DNA from 2 places in the Streptomyces sp. NPDC005878 genome. Region 1 is predicted to be linked to the other one. Evidence: riboswitches for the same ligand, from Rfam matches in the RefSeq annotation. Region 1 holds a riboswitch; the other holds the start of a gene.
The links. Region 1 has a riboswitch for glycine ahead of gcvP (aminomethyl-transferring glycine dehydrogenase). Riboswitches for the same ligand answer to the same signal wherever they lie in the genome.
Positions count from the first base shown of each region.

Region 2: another riboswitch for glycine. It lies ahead of gcvT (glycine cleavage system aminomethyltransferase GcvT); the one in region 1 lies ahead of gcvP (aminomethyl-transferring glycine dehydrogenase).

Region 1 covers NZ_JBEXWK010000001.1:740,384-750,933, reverse strand. The annotation lists gene ABZ404_RS03605 (DUF881 domain-containing protein) at 1-725, shown strand, start outside; gene ABZ404_RS03600 (small basic family protein) at 722-1,054, shown strand; gene ABZ404_RS03595 (DUF881 domain-containing protein) at 1,099-1,986, shown strand; gene ABZ404_RS03590 (FHA domain-containing protein) at 2,069-3,016, shown strand; gene ABZ404_RS03585 (MerR family transcriptional regulator) at 3,077-3,820, shown strand; gene ABZ404_RS03580 (bifunctional nuclease family protein) at 3,874-4,347, shown strand; gene ABZ404_RS03575 (MerR family transcriptional regulator) at 4,533-5,165, shown strand; gene ABZ404_RS03570 (DNA polymerase IV) at 5,222-6,778, shown strand; gene ABZ404_RS03565 (PRC-barrel domain-containing protein) at 6,685-7,071, opposite strand; glycine riboswitch at 7,183-7,280, shown strand; gene gcvP (aminomethyl-transferring glycine dehydrogenase) at 7,476-10,361, shown strand; gene ABZ404_RS03555 (DUF5999 family protein) at 10,488-10,550, opposite strand, start outside.
Region 2 covers NZ_JBEXWK010000003.1:353,283-363,832, reverse strand. The annotation lists gene ABZ404_RS07880 (enhanced serine sensitivity protein SseB) at 1-77, opposite strand, end outside; gene ABZ404_RS07875 (AAA family ATPase) at 154-816, opposite strand; glycine riboswitch at 944-1,066, shown strand; gene gcvT (glycine cleavage system aminomethyltransferase GcvT) at 1,210-2,322, shown strand; gene gcvH (glycine cleavage system protein GcvH) at 2,392-2,769, shown strand; gene glyA (serine hydroxymethyltransferase) at 2,795-4,057, shown strand; gene ABZ404_RS07855 (L-serine ammonia-lyase) at 4,219-5,589, shown strand; gene ABZ404_RS07850 (HIT domain-containing protein) at 5,900-6,577, shown strand; gene ABZ404_RS07845 ((d)CMP kinase) at 6,599-7,264, shown strand; gene thiL (thiamine-phosphate kinase) at 7,261-8,370, shown strand; gene ABZ404_RS07835 (hypothetical protein) at 8,439-9,206, shown strand; gene ABZ404_RS07830 (HIT family protein) at 9,233-9,760, opposite strand; gene ABZ404_RS07825 (EF-hand domain-containing protein) at 10,219-10,431, opposite strand.

The DNA of each region.
Region 1 (10,550 bases):
TCGCCGCGGTGGTGGTGACGGTCGGTGCCGCGCAGGCGCGGATAACGGCGCCCGTGGTGGCCAAGGAGCGCCAGGAGCTCATCGGGCGCGTGGAGGCCGAGACCAAGGCGGCGGACGACCTTCAGAAGAGGGTCGACTCCCTGCGCGGCGAGGTCGGTGACCGCCAGCGCAAGGCACTGGAGAAACACGGCGGTGACCAGGGCGAACTGGTCGCTCTGCTGTCGGGCGCCACCGAGGTGCACGGCCCCGGGGTGAAGCTGGTCGTCGACGACGCCAAGAACACGGAGACGGGCGGTGGCGGCGGCCCGCGCGAGAACAGCGGCTTCTCCGACACCGGGCGGGTCCGCGACCGGGACATGCAGCGCGTCGTCAACGGTCTGTGGCAGTCGGGCGCGGAGGCCGTCGCCATCAACGGGCAGCGGCTGACCGCCCTTTCGGCGATCAGGGCGGCGGGCGACGCCATACTGGTCGACAACAGGCCGCTGGTGCCGCCGTACACGGTGCTCGCGGTGGGCGACGGCAAGAAGCTGAGCACCGCCTTCCAGGACAGTGCCGACGGACAGTACCTCCATGTGCTCCAGGAGAACTACGGCATCCGTTCCAGCATTTCGGACCAGACGGAGGTGCGCCTGCCGGCCGCGCCGAGCCTGATCGTACGTACAGCACAGCCGCAGGCCACCGGCGCCGGCAGGGGCGCGGCCGCCAGAAGGAAAGGCACATCGTGATCGCCGTACTTGGCCTCGTCGTGGGAGTCGTGGTCGGACTGTTGGTCCGGCCCGAGGTGCCCGCGGTGGTCGAGCCGTATCTGCCCATCGCCGTCGTGGCCGCGCTGGACGCGGTCTTCGGTGGTCTGCGGGCCATGCTCGACGGCATCTTCGTCGACAAGGTCTTCGTGGTGTCCTTCCTGTCGAACGTCGTGGTGGCGGCGCTGATCGTGTTCCTCGGTGACAAGCTGGGCGTGGGCGCACAGCTGTCGACCGGTGTGGTCGTCGTGCTGGGCATCCGGATCTTCTCCAACGCCGCGGCCATCCGCCGCCACGTCTTCCGGGCGTGAGGCCGATGAGCAGCGAAGACTCGCCCGAGCAGGGGCCGGGGCGCATGCCGGGCCCCGCCGCCGGAAGCACTCCTTCCACTCCGGGGCCGCCGCGGCCCGACACGCCCGGGGCCTCCGGCCCGCCGAAGTCCGCCGGCACACCGGTGCCGCCCGGTCCGCCGCCGGTGCCCGAGGCGCCCGCTCCCGGGCCCGAGGAGCCGTCGGGCCCGCAGGTGACGGGCCGCCAGCGGCTGGCCGCCGGGCTGTGGCCGCCGCGGGTGACCCGGGCCCAACTGATCGTCGCCCTGCTGCTGTTCGTGCTCGGCCTGGGACTGGCCATCCAGGTCCGCTCCACCAGCGACAACAGCGCGCTGCGCGGGGCCCGCCAGGAGGACCTGGTGCGCATCCTCGACGAGCTCGACTCCCGTACGAAGCGGCTTGAGGACGAGAAGACGCGGCTGGAGGGGCAGCGCACCGAGCTGGAGACCAGCTCCAACCAGGCGGCCGAGGCGCGCAAGCAGACCCTGGAGAAGGAGCGCCAGCTGGGCATCCTGGCCGGCACGGTCGCCGCGCAGGGCCCCGGCATCACGCTGACCATCACCGACGCCAAGAAGGCGGTCGAGGCGGACAAACTGCTCGACACCATCCAGGAGCTGCGCGCGGCGGGCGCGGAGGCCATCCAGGTCAACGACGTCCGGGTGGTCGCCGACACCTATTTCTCGGACGCGGACGGCGGCATCGAGATCGACGGTCACCGGGCCACCGCCCCTTACGTCTTCAAGGTGATCGGGAAGCCGCAGGATCTCGAACCCGCGCTCAACATCCCCGGCGGTGTGGTGCAGACTCTGGAGAAGGAGCAGGCCACGGCCACGGTGGTCCGTTCCGACAAGATCGTCGTGGATGCCTTGCGACCGGCGAAGCGGCCTGACTACGCTCGGTCGTCCTCGCGGTGACGCGGGGCCGCATGCCGGTGACGGCACAAGGGCATGAGCTTGCGGGGGGTCGGCGCACCCAACTCGTGGTGCGTGGTGGAAACTGTTTGGTGGATACGGACGTTGTGAGGATGTCCGGGTCGGCCGGTGTGTTGATTCTGGGTTCGTCCTGCCCCACGGGCGGGTCTGTTTCGGTCAAGGGGAATCGCCCGTGAAGTTGTTTGCGAAGTTGTTCGGCAAGAGCGCACGTGAGGACGGTGCCGCCGGCTCCGCCCGGCACCGTGCCCGGGGCCGTGGACAGGCGGAGGAGCAGGGCGGCGAGCGCCCGCTGTTCCGCGATGAGGTGGGCCGCCCCGGTGGCGACATTCCGGGCGGTCCGGGCGCGTCTTCTGTTGACCCTGCCGGTCCCGGCCGCATAGGTTTCCAGGACCCATCGAGTGCGGGTCCGGGTGGCGGGTTCGCGTCCGATCCGTATGCGACCAGCTCCCACGCGGTCCAGTCGGGGCAGGAGGATCCGTCCATGCCGGTGTGTACGAGGTGCGGGCACAGCAACGCGGCCGCGAGCCGCTTCTGCTCCAACTGCGGGGCGCCGCTGCGCCCGGGCGCGGTCCCCGAGCGTGCCGCGGAGACCACGTCGACGATCTCGATCTCCGGCCTGGAGGCGTACGACTCCGAGGTGACGGGCCAGACGGCGCTGCCGTCGCTGTCGCCGGAGGCGCAGGCCGCGGTGGACGCGCTGCCGCTGGGCTCCGCCCTCCTGGTGGTGCGCCGCGGCCCCAACTCGGGCAGCCGCTTCCTTCTGGACGGTGAGCTGACCACGGCGGGCCGGCATCCGCAGAGCGACATCTTCCTGGACGACGTGACCGTCTCGCGCCGCCATGTGGAGTTCCGCCGCAACCCGGACGGCCGTTTCACCGTCTCGGACGTCGGCAGCCTCAACGGCACGTATGTGAACCGGGAGCGGATCGACTCGATCGACCTGTCCAACGGCGACGAGGTGCAGATCGGGAAGTACCGGCTGGTGTTCTACGCGAGCCAGCACGGCGTCTGACCCTCTCCCAGACTCCGTCCGGGGGGACCCGCAAGGGGGAAGACCCACCAGGGAAGGCCCATGCTGCACACACCGACGGGCGGTGCCGGGAACGGCACCGCCACCGCGGGCGACCGGCTGATGAGCATCGGGACGGTGCTGAACCAGCTGCGCGAGGAGTTCCCCGAAGTCACCATCTCCAAAATCCGCTTCCTGGAGTCCGAGGGTCTCGTGGAGCCCCGGCGCACGCCGTCGGGGTACCGCAAGTTCAGCCCCGAGGACGTGGAGCGGCTCGCCCAGGTCCTGCGGATGCAGCGGGACCACTATCTGCCGCTGAAGGTCATCCGCGAGCATCTGGACGCGCTGAGCCGCGGTGAGCAGCCCGTGCTGCCCGCCGCGGGCGGAGCGCGCGATCTGGCGGACGGCGGGGGCGAGGGCGACCCGGAGCGCCCCACGGCGTCCCGTGTGGGGCGCAGCGAGCTTCTGGTGGCCGCTGAGGTCACCGAGGCGGAGCTGACCGAGTGGGAGTCCTACGGGCTGATCTCGGCCGGTCCCGAGGGCGGCTACGACGCGGAGTCGGTGAACGTGGCCCGCCTGGTGGCGGACCTGGGCCGATTCGGTCTCGAACCGCGTCATCTTCGCGCCATGAAGGCGGCCGCCGACCGCGAGGCGGGGCTGGTCGAACAAGTGGTCGCACCCCTGCGTCTGCACCGCAACCCGCAGACCAGGGCGCATGCGGAGGCCACGGTCAGGGAGCTCGCGGCGCTCACCGTGCGGCTCCACGCGGCCATGGTCCAGACCGCTCTCGGGGTCCGGCTGCACTGACCCCGGGGGTCCCCGACTACCCAAACCTGCCGGGCACGTCCTAGGGTTGCTGTGTGAACGAGCTCGACGTCGTGGGTGTCCGGGTGGAAATGCCCTCCAACCAACCGATCGTGCTCCTGCGTGAAGTGGGAGGCGATCGGTACCTCCCGATCTGGATCGGTCCAGGGGAGGCGACCGCGATCGCCTTCGCCCAGCAGGGGATGGCTCCGGCGCGGCCGCTGACGCACGACCTTTTCAAGGACGTGCTGGAGGCCGTGGGCCAGGAGCTCACCGAGGTCCGCATCACGGACCTGCGCGAAGGTGTCTTCTACGCGGAGCTGGTCTTCGCCAGCGGGGTCGAGGTGAGCGCGCGACCATCGGACGCCATAGCGCTCGCCCTGCGCACCGGAACGCCGATCTACGGCAGTGACGGGGTGCTCGACGACGCGGGGATCGCCATCCCGGACGAGCAGGAGGACGAGGTGGAGAAGTTCCGCGAGTTCCTCGACCAGATCTCGCCCGAGGACTTCGGCACCAACAGCCAGTGAGCCGCGCGCCCGGAGCCCCGTGAAACCCGGCGGCTCCGGGGCATTCGAGTAGCCTTTCCCGGAAGAGGGGTACGCGAAACCACTCTCAGGGTGATTATCACTCGGCGTGCCGAGTGTGGCGATCGTTGACGCACCCCGAGTGACTGCCTACCGTCGTGAGGGCAGTTCTAGGACGGAGGGTCGGCGTGAGAAGCAGCGGCGGCGACAGTACGGCAGGGGAGGCCCCCGGATGTCCGGGGGGGAGCGGGCCGTACCCGCCTCCGAGTCCTCTGCCGGGTACGAGCGGTGGCCACCCCCTTCACGACAGCACGGCCGACACCGGCACCGACACGGTCGGATACCGGGGGCCGACGGCGTGCGCGGCGGCGGGGATCACCTACCGGCAGCTCGACTACTGGGCGCGGACCGGCCTGGTCGAGCCCAGTGTGCGTCCGGCGTACGGATCGGGGACCCAGCGGCTGTACAGCTTCAAGGACGTCGTGGTCCTCAAGATCGTCAAGCGTTTCCTGGACACCGGGGTCGCCCTCCAGAACATCCGCACCGCCGTTCAGCACCTGCGGGAGCGCGGCTTCCGTGATCTGGAGCGGATGACGCTGATGAGCGACGGGGCGACGGTGTACGAGTGCTCCTCGCCCGACGAGGTGGTCACCCTGCTCCAGGGCGGTCAGGGGGTCTTCGGCATCGCCGTCGGCGTGGTGTGGCGCGATGTGGAGACGGCGCTGTCCCAGCTGCACGGCGAGCGGGTCGACACCGGCGAGACGCTGGTCGGGAACAACCCGGCCGACGAGCTGGCCCGGCGCCGCAACCGCGCGGTCTGAGGGGCCGCCGGGCCGCAGGGGGCCGATTGTCAGTGGTGTGAGGCAGCATCGGTGGTGTGAGAGCCGCGCCGACCATCCTGCATCTGGACATGGATGCCTTCTTCGCCGCCGCAGAGCAGGCGTCGAAGCCCAGCCTGCGCGGAAAGCCCGTGATCGTGGGCGGCCTCGGACCGCGCGGTGTGGTGGCCACCGCGTCGTACGAGGCACGGCGCTTCGGCGCGCGCTCCGCGATGCCGATGGCGCAGGCCAGACGGCTCTGTCCGAACGGCGCCTATCTCGTCCCGCGCTTCACGTTCTACCGCTCGATCAGCGAGCAGGTGATGGAGCTGCTGGGGCGGCTGTCGCCCCTGGTGGAGCCGCTGAGCCTCGACGAGGCCTTCGTGGACCTGGAGGCCGGGGGAGTCGCGTGGGACGCCCAGTCGGCCCGTGAGGCCGGTCAGCGGCTGCGCGCGGACATCCGGGCGGTGACGGGTCTGACGGGGTCGGTGGGCCTCGCGGGGTCCAAGATGCTCGCCAAGATCGCCTCGGAGGAGGCGAAGCCGGACGGGCTGATGCTCATCGAGCCCGGCACCGAACGGGAGCTGCTCGCCCCGATGCCGGTCAGGACGCTGCCGGGCGTGGGGCCCGCGACGGGCGAGCACCTGCGCAGAGCGGGGATGACCACGGTCGCGGATCTGGCCGAGGCGGGCGAGGACGAGCTCGTACGGCTGCTCGGCAAGGCGCACGGCGCCTCACTGCACCGGATGGCCCTCGGGCTCGACGACCGGCCGGTGGTGGCCGAGCGGGACACCAAGTCGGTGTCGGTCGAGGACACCTTCGACGTGGACCTGCACGACCGGGTGCGGGTGATGACCGAGGTGGGACGGCTCGCCGACCGCTGTGTGCAGCGCCTGCGGGCCTCCGGGCACTCCGGGCGCACGATCGTCCTGAAGGTCCGCAGATACGACTTCTCCACGCTGACCCGGTCCGAGACGCTCCGCGGACCCACGGACGATCCCGCGGTGGTGCGCGAGGCGGCCGGCCGGCTGCTCGACTCCGTGGACACCACCGGCGGCGTGCGCCTGCTGGGGGTCGGGGTCAGCGGCCTCGCCGACTTCACCCAGGAGGACCTCTTCGCCCAGGCGGCGGGCGAGCGGTCGGCGGGTGATCAGGCCGCGGCGGAGCAGGCGCCCGTGGAGGCCGGGACCGGGGCGGAGGCGGCCGCCCCCGAGCAGCCGGAAGCGGTGGACCCGGCCGAGCGGCGCTGGCTGGCCGGGCACGACGTGCACCACCGCGATTTCGGCCCCGGCTGGGTGCAGGGCAGCGGCGTGGGCCGGGTCACCGTCCGGTTCGAGACGCCCACCTCCGCCGTGCCCGGGCGGGTGCGGACGTTCCGGGTGGACGACCCGGACCTGGAGCCGTCCGAGCCGCTGCCGCTGGTGGACGTGGCAGGGGAAGTGGCGACCGGGCAGACGGGTGAAGGGGCCGGGCAGGCGCAGACGGGTGACGACGGACCGGGGGAGCAAAGCGGCGCGGAGGGTCAGGCGTCGTCCTCCTCGCCCGCGAGCCGTCCGAAGTCCCGGTCGCGGTCGGTGCCGGGCAGCGGATCGGGGACGGCGATGTCCAGACCGTAGTGGTGGTAGAGCTGGAGCTCCTGTTCGGGGGAGAGGTGGCGGCCGACGCCGAAGTCGGGAGCGTCCTTGATCAGCGCCCGGTCGTAGGGGATGTGCAGCGCCTCGTCGACGAGGGCGCTGGGTTCCAGGGGGACGAAGGCGTCCCGGCTGAACAGGCCGGTGCGTACGGCGGCCCACTCGGGGACTCCGGTGGCGTCGTCGAGGTACACCTCGTCCACCGTGCCGATCTTGTTGCCGTTACGGTCGAACGCCTTGCGGCCGATCAGGCTGCGCGGATCGATATCGGTCTGCACGGTCCCTCCAACAGGTCGCAACTGCTCGTAACACTACGAAAGTGCACAACGGGGGCGTCGGCCACTCGAAGGATCAGGGCCGGGCCGCGCTGGTAGGCTGGCGATGGCTGCTGACCCCGTGCGGGAGAGTCCTCCGGAAAGATGTCCGGAGGCGCCGAAGGAGCAAATCCTCCCCGGAATCTCTCAGGCCCACGTACCGCGCGGACGAGGTCACTCTGGAAAGCAGGACGGGGGACGTGCGGGCTCAGGCCTGTGCGCGCACCCCTTCCTCACCGACGGTGAAAGCCGGGACGCCCCCACGCGCCCCGGTGAAGCTCTCAGGTTGAGATGACAGAGGGGGAGGCCGTCCGGGCACCCGCGCCGTGGTGCCCCTCGCAGGTCGTGCAGACCAGGAGGCCTCCGTAATGACCGCCAACCGCATGCCGCTCACCGAGCTCGAGCGTGGCATCCCCTTCGAGCAGCGTCACATCGGGCCCGACGCCGAGGCCCAGGCGAAGATGCTCGCGCAGGTCGGCTACGGCTCGCTCGACGAGCTGACCGCCGCGGCGGTGCCGGACGTGATCAAGAGCGCCGAGGCGCTGGGTCTGCCCGGCGCCCGCACCGAGGCCGAGGTCCTGGCCGAGCTGCGCTCCCTCGCGGACCGCAACCAGGTCCTCGCCCCGATGATCGGCCTGGGCTACTACGGCACGTTCACCCCGCCGGTGATCCTGCGCAACGTCATGGAGAACCCCGCCTGGTACACGGCGTACACGCCGTACCAGCCGGAGATCTCGCAGGGCCGCCTCGAGGCGCTGCTCAACTTCCAGACCGTCGTCGCCGACCTCACCGGGCTGCCGACCTCCGGCGCCTCGCTGCTCGACGAGGGCACCGCGGCCGCCGAGGCGCTCGCGCTCTCCCGCCGCGTCGGCAAGGTCAAGGGCGGGGTCTTCCTCGTCGACGCCGACACCCTCCCGCAGACGGTGGCCGTCATAGAGACGCGCGCCGAGCCGACGGGTGTCGAGGTCGTCGTCGCCGACCTGCGCCGCGGCATCCCGGCCGAGGTGGCCGAGCGCGGTGTGTTCGGCGTGCTCCTCCAGTACCCGGGCGCCTCCGGCGAGGTCCGCGACCTCAAGCCGGTCATCGACGAGGCCCACGAGCTGGGCGCGATCGTCACCGTCGCCGCCGACCTGCTCGCCCTGACCCTGCTGACCTCGCCCGGCGAGCTCGGCGCGGACATCGCCGTCGGCACCACCCAGCGCTTCGGCGTCCCCATGGGCTTCGGCGGCCCGCACGCCGGCTACATGGCGGTCCAGGAGAAGTTCGCCCGCAGCCTGCCCGGCCGCCTGGTCGGCGTCTCCGTCGACGCGGACGGCAACAAGGCGTACCGCCTGGCGCTCCAGACCCGTGAGCAGCACATCCGCCGCGAGAAGGCCACCAGCAACATCTGTACCGCGCAGGTCCTGCTCGCCGTCATGGCGGGCATGTACGCGGTCTACCACGGCCCGGACGGCCTGCGGCAGATCGCCCGGCGCACCCACCGGTACGCGGTGATCCTCGCCGAGGGCCTGCGCGCCGCCGGTGTGGAGGTCGTGCACGGCTCGTACTTCGACACGCTGACCGTCCGGGTCCCCGGCAAGGCCGCCGAGGCCGTCGCCGCCGCCCGGGACGGCGGGGTCAACCTGCACCTGGTCGACGCCGACACCGTCTCGATCGCCTGCGACGAGACCACCGACCGCGACCGCGTGGCCGCCGTCTGGGCCGCCTTCGGCGCCGAGGGCGACATCGAGGCGCTGGACGCCTCGGCCGCCGACACGCTGCCGGGCGCGCTGCTGCGCACCGACGAGTTCCTCACCCACCCGGTCTTCCACCAGCACCGCTCCGAGACCGCGATGCTGCGCTACCTGCGCAAGCTCGCCGACCGCGACTACGCGCTGGACCGCGGCATGATCCCGCTCGGCTCCTGCACCATGAAGCTGAACGCGACCACCGAGATGGAGCCGGTCACCTGGCCCGAGTTCGGCCAGATCCACCCCTTCGCGCCGGTGGAGCAGGCCGGGGGCTACCTCACGCTCATCCACGAGCTGGAGGAGCGCCTCGCCGAGGTCACCGGGTACGACGCGGTGTCCATCCAGCCCAACGCCGGTTCGCAGGGCGAGCTCGCGGGTCTGCTCGCGGTCCGCGCCTACCACCGCGCCAACGGCGACGAGCAGCGCACGGTCTGCCTGATCCCGTCCTCCGCCCACGGCACCAACGCGGCCAGCGCCGTGATGGCCGGGATGAAGGTCGTCGTGGTGAAGACCGCCGACGACGGCGAGGTCGACATCGCGGACCTGCGCGCCAAGATCGAGCAGTACCGCGACGAGTTGTCGGTGCTGATGATCACCTACCCGTCCACGCACGGGGTGTTCGAGGAGCACGTCGCGGACATCTGCGGCGAGGTGCACGACGCGGGCGGCCAGGTCTACGTGGACGGCGCCAACCTCAACGCGCTGGTGGGTCTCGCCAAGCCGGGCAAGTTCGGCGGCGACGTCTCGCACCTGAACCTGCACAAGACGTTCTGCATCCCGCACGGCGGCGGCGGCCCCGGCGTGGGCCCGGTCGGTGTGCGCGCGCACCTCGCGCCGTACCTGCCGAACCACCCGCTCCAGCCGACCGCGGGACCGGAGACGGGCGTCGGCCCGATCTCGGCCGCCCCGTGGGGCTCGGCCGGCATCCTGCCGATCTCGTGGGCGTACGTCCGGCTGATGGGCGCGGAGGGCCTCAAGCGCGCCACCCAGGTCGCGGTCCTCGCGGCCAACTACATCGCCAAGCGCCTGGAGCCGCACTACCCGGTGCTCTACACCGGCCCCAACGGCCTGGTGGCGCACGAGTGCATCGTCGACCTGCGGCCGCTGTCGAAGGCGACCGGTGTCAGCGTCGACGACATCGCCAAGCGTCTGATCGACTACGGCTTCCACGCGCCGACCATGTCGTTCCCGGTGGCCGGCACGCTGATGATCGAGCCGACCGAGTCCGAGGACCTGATCGAACTCGACCGGTTCTGCGAGACGATGATCGCGATCCGTGGCGAGATCGAGAAGGTCGCCTCGGGCGAGTGGCCCGCCGACGACAACCCGCTGGCCAACGCCCCGCACACGGCGGCGGCGCTCGGGGGCGAGTGGAACCACGCGTACAGCCGCGAGGAGGCGGTCTTCCCGGCCGGCGTCTCGAAGGCCGACAAGTACTGGCCGCCGGTGCGCCGCATCGACGGCGCCTTCGGCGACCGCAACCTGGTCTGCTCCTGCCCTCCGCTGGACGAGTACGACCACTGAAGTAGGGCCGTCTACGGCTGACATACGTCGGGGCCGGTGCGGGGATCTCCTCCCCGGGCCGGCCCCTTCTGGTGCGGTGCTGTTCTTCCGTGCGGCGCGTCGCGGCTCCGTGCCCGCCGGGCCGCGCTAGGCGGCCTTCGCCACCTGTCCCGCGGTCAGCGCCCGGTGCGGGGCGATGATCCGCCCGTC
Region 2 (10,550 bases), on a different contig from region 1:
GCCGCGGCCAGCGCCTCCTCCAGCTCGTTGCCCGGCCAGCCGCCGCCGCCCTGCGGGAGCGGGTGCGGGAAGTTCATACGCCGTCCTTCGTCTGCGGGTCGGTGCGGGTCACCGCGGGCCGTACGGGGCCGCTCGCGCGGTCCCGCGGAAACTCTAGCCCCGGCCGGACGGCTCCCCGAAGGCGATCCGCTCCACCGTCCGCGCCGCCTCCCGGTCCAGCAGGACCGCCGAGGCGACCCCCCGGGGGAGGCTGCCCGCCGCGACCGCCGCTATCAGGCGCGGCACCGCCCGGGAGTGGCGGGCGAAGGCGTACGCGGAGACCTTGCGGCCGCGTGCCGTCTGGCCCGCGAGCGCCACCTCGGGCGGGACGTCGAGCAGCACCAGATGCAGGGATCGCCCGCGCCGGGCCGCCCGCCGCGCCAGCGACCAGCGCACCCAGGCGTGGGTGCCGCAGTCGTGCACGACCAGGCCCCCGCCCGCCCGCAGCGCCCGGTGCATCCGCAGGAAGTGGGCGACGCGGGCCACCGGGCGGTACAGCGCGTACGGCACCCCGGGCAGCCGGGCCTCCCAGGCCTTGCGGGTGTCCTGGGAGTCGATGCCGAGGCCGGGCGCCGCCTGCCGCAGCAGGGTCGTCTTGCCGCTGCCGGGCAGTCCGGAGACCACCACCACGTCGCCCGCCGCGAACCGCAGCGTGCGCGGGGTCCCTCCGGCGCTTCCGCGCAGGTCCCGCACCGCTCGCGCCGCACCGGGCGCCGTGGCGCGCTGCGCGGGCACCGCCGGACCGGCCTTCGCCGCCGTGTGCCTGTGCACCGTCATCGGTCCTCCCCTGCCGGGTCGTGCGACCCTTCCCCAATGTGCGTAAAGAGATGGTAATAAGAGCTGAGTGATGTGCCGTTCCGCGCAGCCGTGCAATGATGTGCCCGCCAACTGCATACCGGCCGCTTGAATCCACGCGGGAGAGTCCCCGGCAGTTCCCCCAAGGCCCCAGAAGGCCGGGTGGATCGCGGGGCGCCGAAGGAGCAAGTCCCTCCCTTGAATCTCTCAGGCCCCGTACCGCGTGGATGAGGCAGATCTGAAAAGCGGGTCGCGCGTTCCCGGACGGCGTGGCTCCACCCAAGGTGCAAGCCGGGTCTCCCGGCGAACCTCTCAGGTTCCGATGACAGATGGGGAGGATCGTCCTCGCCGTCATGCCCTGGGAGCCACACCCTCATGAGCAACCCCCGTCTCACCGCCCTCGACGCGACGCACCGTTCGCTGGGCGCGACCATGACCGACTTCGCCGGCTGGGACATGCCGCTGCGCTACGGCAGCGAGCGCGACGAGCACAACGCCGTCCGCACCAGGGCCGGTCTCTTCGACCTCTCCCACATGGGTGAGATCACCGTCACCGGCCCGGAGGCCGTCAAGGCCCTGGACTACGCGCTCGTCGGCAACATCGCCACCATCGGCGTGGGCCGCGCCCGCTACACGATGATCTGCCAGGAGGACGGCGGCATCGTCGACGACCTGATCGTCTACCGCCTCGGCGAGAGCGAGTACATGGTCGTCGCCAACGCCGGCAACGCCCAGGTCGTCCTGGACGCGGTCACCGAGCGCGCGGCCGGCTTCGACGCCGAGGTCCGCGACGACCGCGACGCCTACGCGCTGCTCGCGGTCCAGGGCCCCGAGTCCCCCGGCATCGTGCAGTCGCTCACCGACGCCGACCTGGACGGCCTCAAGTACTACGCGGGCCTGCCCGGGACCGTGGCCGGCGTCCCGGCGCTGATCGCCCGTACGGGCTACACCGGCGAGGACGGCTTCGAGCTCTTCGTGGCCCCGGCCGACGCCGAGAAGCTGTGGCAGGCGCTCACCGAGGCGGGCAAGGACGCGGGCCTGGTGCCGTGTGGTCTGTCCTGCCGCGACACGCTGCGCCTTGAGGCGGGCATGCCGCTGTACGGGCACGAGCTGACCACCGCGCTGACCCCGTTCGACGCGGGGCTCGGCCGGGTCGTGAAGTTCGAGAAGGAGGGCGACTTCGTGGGGCGCGCGGCCCTGGAGGCCGCCGCCGAGCGCGCCGCCGCCAAGGCGCCGCGCAAGCTGGTGGGTCTGGTGGCCGAGGGCCGCCGGGTGCCGCGCGCCGGCTTCTCCGTGGTGGCCGGCGGCCAGGCCGTCGGCGAGGTGACCTCGGGCGCCCCGTCCCCGACCCTGGGCAAGCCGATCGCCATGGCGTACGTGGACGCCGAGCACGCCGCACCGGGCACCTCCGGCGTCGGCGTGGACATTCGCGGTACGCATGAGCCGTACGAGGTCGTGGCGCTGCCGTTCTACAAGCGCCAGAAGTGACCCCTCGCACACGCACCGCATGACTTTTCCGTTCACCACCACTCCCCCTCGTACAGGAGAATTCTGGTCATGAGCAACCCCCAGCAGCTGCGCTACAGCAAGGAGCACGAGTGGCTGTCGGACGCCGAGGGCGGCGTCTCGACGGTCGGCATCACGGAGCACGCGGCCAACGCGCTCGGTGACGTGGTGTTCGTCCAGCTCCCGGCGGTCGGTGACACGGTGACCGCGGGCGAGACCTGCGGCGAGCTGGAGTCGACCAAGTCGGTCAGCGACCTGTACTCGCCGGTCTCGGGCGAGGTCGTCGAGGCCAACCAGGACGTGGTGGACGACCCGTCCCTGGTGAACTCCGCCCCCTTCGAGGGCGGCTGGCTGTTCAAGGTGCGCGTCGCCGAGGAGCCGGGCGACCTGCTCTCCGCCGACGAGTACACCGCGTTCGCAGGCAGCTGACCACGGCGTAAGGACTGATCTTCCGATGTCGCTTCTGAACACCCCCCTTCACGAGCTCGACCCGGACGTCGCCGCGGCCGTCGACGCCGAGCTGAACCGCCAGCAGTCCACCCTGGAGATGATCGCCTCGGAGAACTTCGCTCCGGTCGCGGTCATGGAGGCCCAGGGCACGGTCCTCACCAACAAGTACGCCGAGGGCTACCCCGGACGCCGCTACTACGGCGGCTGCGAGCACGTGGACGTGACCGAGCAGATCGCGATCGACCGGGTCAAGGACCTGTTCGGCGCGGAGTACGCCAACGTCCAGCCGCACTCCGGCGCCTCCGCCAACCAGGCCGCCCTCTTCGCGATCGCCCAGCCCGGCGACACGATCCTCGGCCTGGACCTGGCGCACGGCGGCCACCTCACCCACGGCATGCGCCTGAACTTCTCCGGCAAGCAGTTCAACGTGGTCCCGTACCACGTCGACGAGGCCGGTCTGGTCGACATGGCCGAGGTCGAGCGCCTGGCCAAGGAGCACCGCCCCAAGGTGATCATCGCGGGCTGGTCGGCGTACCCGCGCCGGCTGGACTTCGCCGAGTTCCGCCGTATCGCGGACGAGGTCGAGGCCCTGCTGTGGGTCGACATGGCGCACTTCGCCGGTCTGGTCGCGGCCGGGCTGCACCCGAACCCGGTGCCGTTCGCGGACGTGGTCACCTCCACCACGCACAAGACGCTCGGCGGCCCGCGCGGCGGCATCATCCTGGCCCGGAACAAGGACTTCGCGAAGAAGCTGAACTCCGCGGTCTTCCCCGGCTTCCAGGGCGGTCCGCTGGAGCACGTGATCGCCGCCAAGGCGGTCTCGTTCAAGGTCGCGGCCTCGGAGGAGTTCAAGGAGCGCCAGCAGCGCACCCTGGACGGCGCCCGCATCCTGGCCGAGCGCCTGGTCCAGGACGACGTCACCGCGCACGGCGTCTCGATCCTGTCCGGCGGCACGGACGTGCACCTGGTCCTGGTGGACCTGCGCAACTCCGAGCTCGACGGCCAGCAGGCCGAGGACCGCCTCCACGAGGTCGGCATCACGGTCAACCGCAACGCCATCCCGAACGACCCGCGCCCCCCGATGGTCACCTCGGGCCTGCGGATCGGCACCCCGGCGCTGGCCACCCGCGGCTTCGGCGCGGACGACTTCCGTGAGGTGGCCGACATCATCGCCGAGACCCTCAAGCCGGACTTCGACAAGGACGCGCTGGCAGCCCGGGTCTCCGCCCTGGCCGCGAAGCACCCCCTGTACCCCGGCCTGAAGTAGTTTCGTACCCTTTTGTTCGTACGAATCTTCGGGGCATCGCGCACACTGGACGCACACTGGACAGTGAGTGCGGTGCCCCGAACCCTTGCACCGCCCGTTCCACCTGCTCGCTCTGCACCACCCGGCAGACAACGGCGTCTACCTCACCAAGGAGTTTTTCCGTGGCCATCTCGGTCTTCGACCTGTTCTCGATCGGCATCGGCCCGTCCAGCTCCCACACGGTCGGCCCGATGCGCGCGGCCCGCATGTTCGCGCGCCGTCTGAAGAACGAGGGCCTGCTGGCCCACACCGCCTCGATACGGGCCGAGCTGTACGGCTCGCTGGGCGCCACCGGCCACGGCCACGGCACCCCCAAGGCGGTCCTGCTGGGCCTGGAGGGCAACTCGCCGCGCACGGTCGACGTGGAGCGCGCCGACGACGAGGTGGAGCGGATCAAGTCCAGCGGGCGGATCAACCTGCTCGGCGCCCACGAGATCCCCTTCGCCTTCGACGAGGACCTGATCCTGCACCGCCGCAAGGCGCTGCCGTACCACGCCAACGGCATGACGGTCTTCGCCTACGACGGCGAGGGCGCCCTGCTCCTGGAGAAGACGTACTACTCGGTCGGCGGCGGGTTCGTCGTCGACGAGGATGCCGTCGCCGGCGAGAACCCGATCGTCCCCGACGACACCGTCCTGAAGTACCCCTTCCGCACCGGCGACGAGCTGCTGCGCCTCGCGGGCGAGACGGGTCTGTCGATCTCCGCCATGATGCTGGAGAACGAGAAGGCCTGGCGCACCGAGGACGAGATCCGCGCCGGGCTCCTGGAGATCTGGCGCGTGATGCAGGCGTGCGTCTCGCGCGGCATGTCCCGCGAGGGCATCCTGCCGGGCGGCCTCAAGGTCCGCCGCCGCGCCGCCACCACCGCCCGCCAGCTGCGCGCCGAGGGCAACCCGGACGCGCACGCGATGGAGTGGGCGACGCTGTACGCGATGGCGGTCAACGAGGAGAACGCGGCGGGCGGCCGGGTGGTCACCGCCCCCACCAACGGCGCCGCGGGCATCATCCCGGCCGTGCTGCACTACTACATGAACTTCGTGCCCGGCGCGGACGACGAGGGCGTGGTCCGCTTCCTGCTGGCCGCCGGCGCGATCGGCATGCTCTTCAAGGAGAACGCCTCGATCTCCGGCGCCGAGGTCGGCTGCCAGGGCGAGGTCGGCTCGGCCTGCTCGATGGCCGCGGGCGCCCTGGCCGAGGTCCTCGGCGGCACCCCCGAGCAGGTGGAGAACGCGGCGGAGATCGGCATGGAGCACAACCTGGGCCTGACCTGCGACCCGGTGGGCGGTCTGGTCCAGATCCCGTGCATCGAGCGGAACGGCATGGCGGCCGTGAAGGCCGTGACGGCGGCGAAGATGGCGATGCGCGGCGACGGCAGCCACAAGGTCTCCCTGGACAAGGTCATCAAGACCATGAAGGAGACGGGCGCGGACATGTCGGTGAAGTACAAGGAGACCGCGCGCGGCGGTCTGGCCGTCAACATCATCGAGTGCTGACGGAGGCGAGCACCCCGGACGCCTCCTGACGGCGCCGGGCTGTCCGGCAAGGCGGTGGCGAGGACCTTCGTGGTCTCCTCGTCGCCGCCTTTCGCCATAAAGAAGGAACACGGATTCCGCTTGCCGAACGAAAGGGCGAGCCCCGGCCGGCTGTCCGGAATGGCCGATCACCCCCATGATCGGAACCGCCGGTGCAGTTTGGCCAATTACCGTACTCCGCTTGCACGTTACGGGCGACTACAGTACGTTATCGCCGTCTTTCCGGCCTTCATCCGAGGACTCACCTGCTCCACAAGCCGAGGAGTGGAACATGCCGCGCGGGATCGAGTGCGCCGGATCCGATCTCTGCGAGGAACTCGCGGGAGCCCAGGACACGACGTTCTCGATGGTGTACGAGGGCGAGCCGCCGAGCCGGGTTATCACGGCGACGGAGAATTTCCGGCTGCTGGCCGATCTTTCACCCATGACGCTCGGCCATCTCCTTCTCCTGCCGGTGGATCACTATGTCAGCTTCGCTCAGCTGGTAAAGGATTTCGGCGACGAGCTCCGCGCATTCATGGGCACGCTCGAACCGGCTTACCGGGAAACCTTCGGCGCGTTCACCGTACTGGAACACGGATCGTGCCCCGGTATGGAGTCGAGCGCCTGCATATCCCACGCCCACTGGCACATCCTGCCGGTCGACGGACGGCGGATGAACGAGCTCATCGCGGCCGACGGGCTGGCGTCCACCGCCCTCACCGGCCTGGACGACCTGGCCGGCTTCGACGACGCCCCCTACTTCCTGTGCCTGCACGAGGAAGGGGCGCGGGTCTACCGGCCGCGGCGCGGCATGCCCCGCCAGTACCTCCGCTCGCGGGTCGCGAGGACCGTCGGCATCGCGGATCCCCTGTGGGACTACGCCCTCGTCGTCCGCAAGGACCTCTTCCGTGAAACCGTCGCGCTCACCTCTTCCTGGCGCGTCGGACCGGATTCCCACTCGACCTGAACGCAGCCCGGAGGAACCCGCATGTCCGGTGTATCCATTTCCATCGACGGCCCGACCGCCAGTGGCAAGACCACCCTGGCCACCGGCCTCGCGGAGGAACTCGGTCTGGCATTCCTGGATACCGGCGTCACCTATCGCAGCCTGGCCTACGCCCTCGACCACGTACCCGTGGAAAAGCTCAGGGCGGAACTGGGATCTCTGCTCGTCCACCAGCCGGAGGTTCATCATCCCGGGCGCGGCGGCGGAATCTGCCAGCACCATCGCGTGCTCTTCAGGGGAGAGGACATCACGCACAGGATCTGGAACGCGCAACTCGACGGACATCTGAAAGCGATTTCGCAGGACCAGGCCTGCCGGCGGGAAATCCTGCTCATGCACCGGGAGATCGTGGAGAAGTACGAGAACATCGTCGCGGTCGGCCGCGACGTGGCCACCACCCTGCTTCCCGGAGCCTCGCTCCATATCTATCTCACGGCCGAGCACGCCGTGCGCAGAGAGCGGCGCCGAGCCCAGTACCGGGACTTCACGGACCGTTCCACGGCGGTCGGCCCCGCGACGGCGCGCGACCTGGAGAACCGCGACGCCATCCGGGCCATGCCGAACGCCCTGGAGATCGACTCGACGTACACCCCGGCCGCGGCCGTCTTCAGGGCCGCTCTGCACGGGCTGCGGCGGTACTCCTCGTGAGCCCCCGGGAGGAACGGCCGGCGTACTCCGACGAACCGACCAGGGTGGCGCAGCTCGTCGGCGCGTTCCTCACCGGGCAGTCGGGAACGGTCCTCGACGCGGACGGGCTCGCCGTCCGGCTGACCGCGGGGGCGGACGCGCGGGACGACTGCGCCGTCTACGACCTGGACTCCCCGATGAGCCTGGTCGTCGGCTCCGACTACATCCGCGGCCCCAAGTTCGTCCTCTACGAACTCGGCCTGCTCTCGGGCTTCGACATCGGCTACTACCTGGCCGTCGCCAACGTCAGTGACGTGGCCGCCATGGGAGCGACCCCGATCGGCCTGCTGAGCGTGGTCCGCTACCCCCACGAGATGGACGACGCGGAGTTCCGGGACGTGATGGCCGGCATCCACCAGGGGTGCACGGACTGCGGAACGCTGAACGTCGGCGGCGACATCGGCAACGCCGAACGGCTCATCCTCTCGGCCACCGCCTTCGGCGTGTGCCGGCCGGGGACCGCGCTGATGCGCGGCGGCGCCCGGCCGGGCGACCTGCTCTGCGTCACGGGGCCCTGCGGGCTCCTGGGCGCGGCCGTCGCCTACTTCCCCCGCCGGGACACGTTCGGCAAACGCCTCCCCGAGGAGGTCGAGCGTCTGCTCCTGGACGCCTGGAAGCGTCCGCGGGCACGCGTTGCCGAGGGAAGGCTCCTCGGCGCGCGGTCATACGCGACGGCCTGCCAGGACACCTCGGACGGCCTCAAGGCGACCGTCGAACAGATCATGCGGGCGAGCGGTGTGGGGTTCCGCGTCGTCGAGGAGGACGTCCCCGTCGACCCCGCCGTGGCCATGGTCGCCGACCTGATGGGCGTCGAGCCGCTGGCGCTGGCGATGAGCGCGTCCTCCGACTTCCAGCTCGCCTTCACCCTGGACGCCGGTGCCCTCGACAGCTGCCGGTCCGCGTTCGACGTGGCCGGACTGGACTTCCATGTCATCGGTGAGGCGACGGACAGCGGAAGGGCCGAGTCCGTCAACCATCTGCATGCGGTACGTCCGCTTCCGGGAGTCGCCTGGAAGCACCAGAAGACGGATATCAGTCTCCTCGCCACCGGGCCCGTGGAGGATTAGCGCAGGAGCGGCGAAGAAGTACGGTACCGGTCGGCGCCGCGGCCGGGAACCGACCCTACAATCGAGAAATGAGGTCCTTGTCGGCCAAGCTCCTGGATCGTCTGATCCTGCTCACGGCCAGCGTCTGCATGGTGGCCCGCCAGTACGACTTCCCCGAGCGGAAATTCTGGACCGAATTATCGAGCGGTCGCCCCTACCTCATCGTGGTCCTGATCTGCACGATCGGGATATTCGGAGCGTTCACCCCGTTCCAGGCGTTGTCCGAACGGAAAAGGGTCGAGCGGAGATCGGCCATTCGCCAGGAAGTGCTCACCCATTACGGGAAAATGGCGGGGATCGCCATCAGCGCACGGCCGCCGGTCGAACTCCAGGATCTGGGACTGCACGTCTGGCGTATCCGCAGATCACTGCGCCACCCCCTCCACGGATATCTCCAGCGCGTCGCCACCTATCGGCTCGGCAGCACCCCGGCGACCCGGACTTTCGCGCCGCCCCGCGGTGTGGGCGTGGTCGGTCTCTGCTGGGAGCGCAATACGGAGGTGTCCGTCGACGTGGAGAAACTGGCCGCCGCCCTCACCGACCGGGAGAGGTTCGAGGCTCACAAGGCTGCGCACGGACCGGAGTCCGTCATGAGGCTCAGCTGGGAGGAGTTCCAGCGCGTCCGGCACCGCGGGGCGGTCTTCGCCAGCCCCATCCGGGGCGCGACCGGCACCTTTCGCGGCTGCGTCAGCGTGGACGCCGGCCGCGGGCACGACTCCCTGAACGTCCCGGACCTGTGGCACGAGGTCAACTCCCTGTGCTCACGCCTCGGGCACGGCGGCCTCGACGACATCTAGGGCCGCGAAGGGGGCGCGTCCGTGAACTACCCGCGGCCCCGGTGCGCGCCCGCGAGGCCCTCGGCCGCCTCGTCCTCGGAGCGCCGCTCACCCGCCCAGGAGTCCGGATCGCAGTTCGGCACCGCCTGGCGGATCCCGCCGCGCGGATCGTCCACGTCTCCGTGGTGCCGGGGAATCAGATGGATATGGAGGTGGTCGACGGTCCGGCCGGCGGCCCGGCCCTCGTTGACCCCGATGGTGTAGCCGTCCGGATGGTGCCGGTCGTCGATGTTCTCCTGCGCGGACCGGATCAGGGAATAGGCGTCCTTGAGTTCCCTCGCCGTCAGGTCGAAGAATGATTCGACATGCCGCTTGGGTACGATTTCGACATGCCCCTCGGCGGCCGGGAAATTGTCGTACCGGACGAAGAACGTCTTGTTCTCCCGCATGATGCGGTTGAGTTCGGGCTGATCCCGCCGGCAGAAGATGCACGCACCCACTTCCGCATTTACGCGATCGGCCGACCGCCGGCCCTTACTACCGTTCTGCCCGGCCCAGCAGAAAATATGGGGCACGAAACGACCCCATCCCGCTGCCGGTCCCCGTGATAATGAGAAAGGCACCGCCGACTCCTTTGCATCTTTTTCACTTCATCCCACCGTGCGAGCGCGAAAGCCGACCGGCGAGTAACGTGTCAGAACGGTAGCGAAGTCCTCGGTGAAACGCTAGCCGGTGAGGCGATCACGAGCCGCTGAAATCGAGGGACGCGACTCATGTTGGGACAGTTCTGTCCCGTTCATTTTTGAGTCGTTTCCTATAATGTCGCGTGCGGGACTCTTGTTGGTCCGATCGCGCGATCGATCATGATGAAATCGCGGAATCACCTGATCCGCCCGGCGGTTCACCGCGACGGGAGACGGCACGTCGGCGGGCGCGAGGAGGGGCGGCGATCAGGGGCAAAAGGGCCGCTCGGCCCGGCCGGTGACGTCGCCGGCCGGCTCGCTTCGGGGCGGGCCGGCCGGAGAGGTCGGGGTCACTTGTCGAGGGACGCCCAGAACTCCTCGAAGGAGAGCTTGCCGTCGCCGTTGGCGTCCTTGGCCCGGATGATGGCCTGGGCCACGGTCTCGGTGACGTGGAAGTCGCCCAGCTGGGCCATGACCTGCTTGTACTCGGTCGCCGTGACCTCGCCGTTGCCGTCGACGTCGAGCCGCGCGAACGCCTTGCGGGCCTCTTCTATGTCCGCCACTGGGTCCACCCCTATCTTGGTGCGTTTTTGACGGGGGTCAGACTAACCGGCCCGCCGCCCCTCGCCGTACGGCGAGGGCCCCGGCAGCGGGCGGCGGCGGGGCGGATGATGGGGCAGGA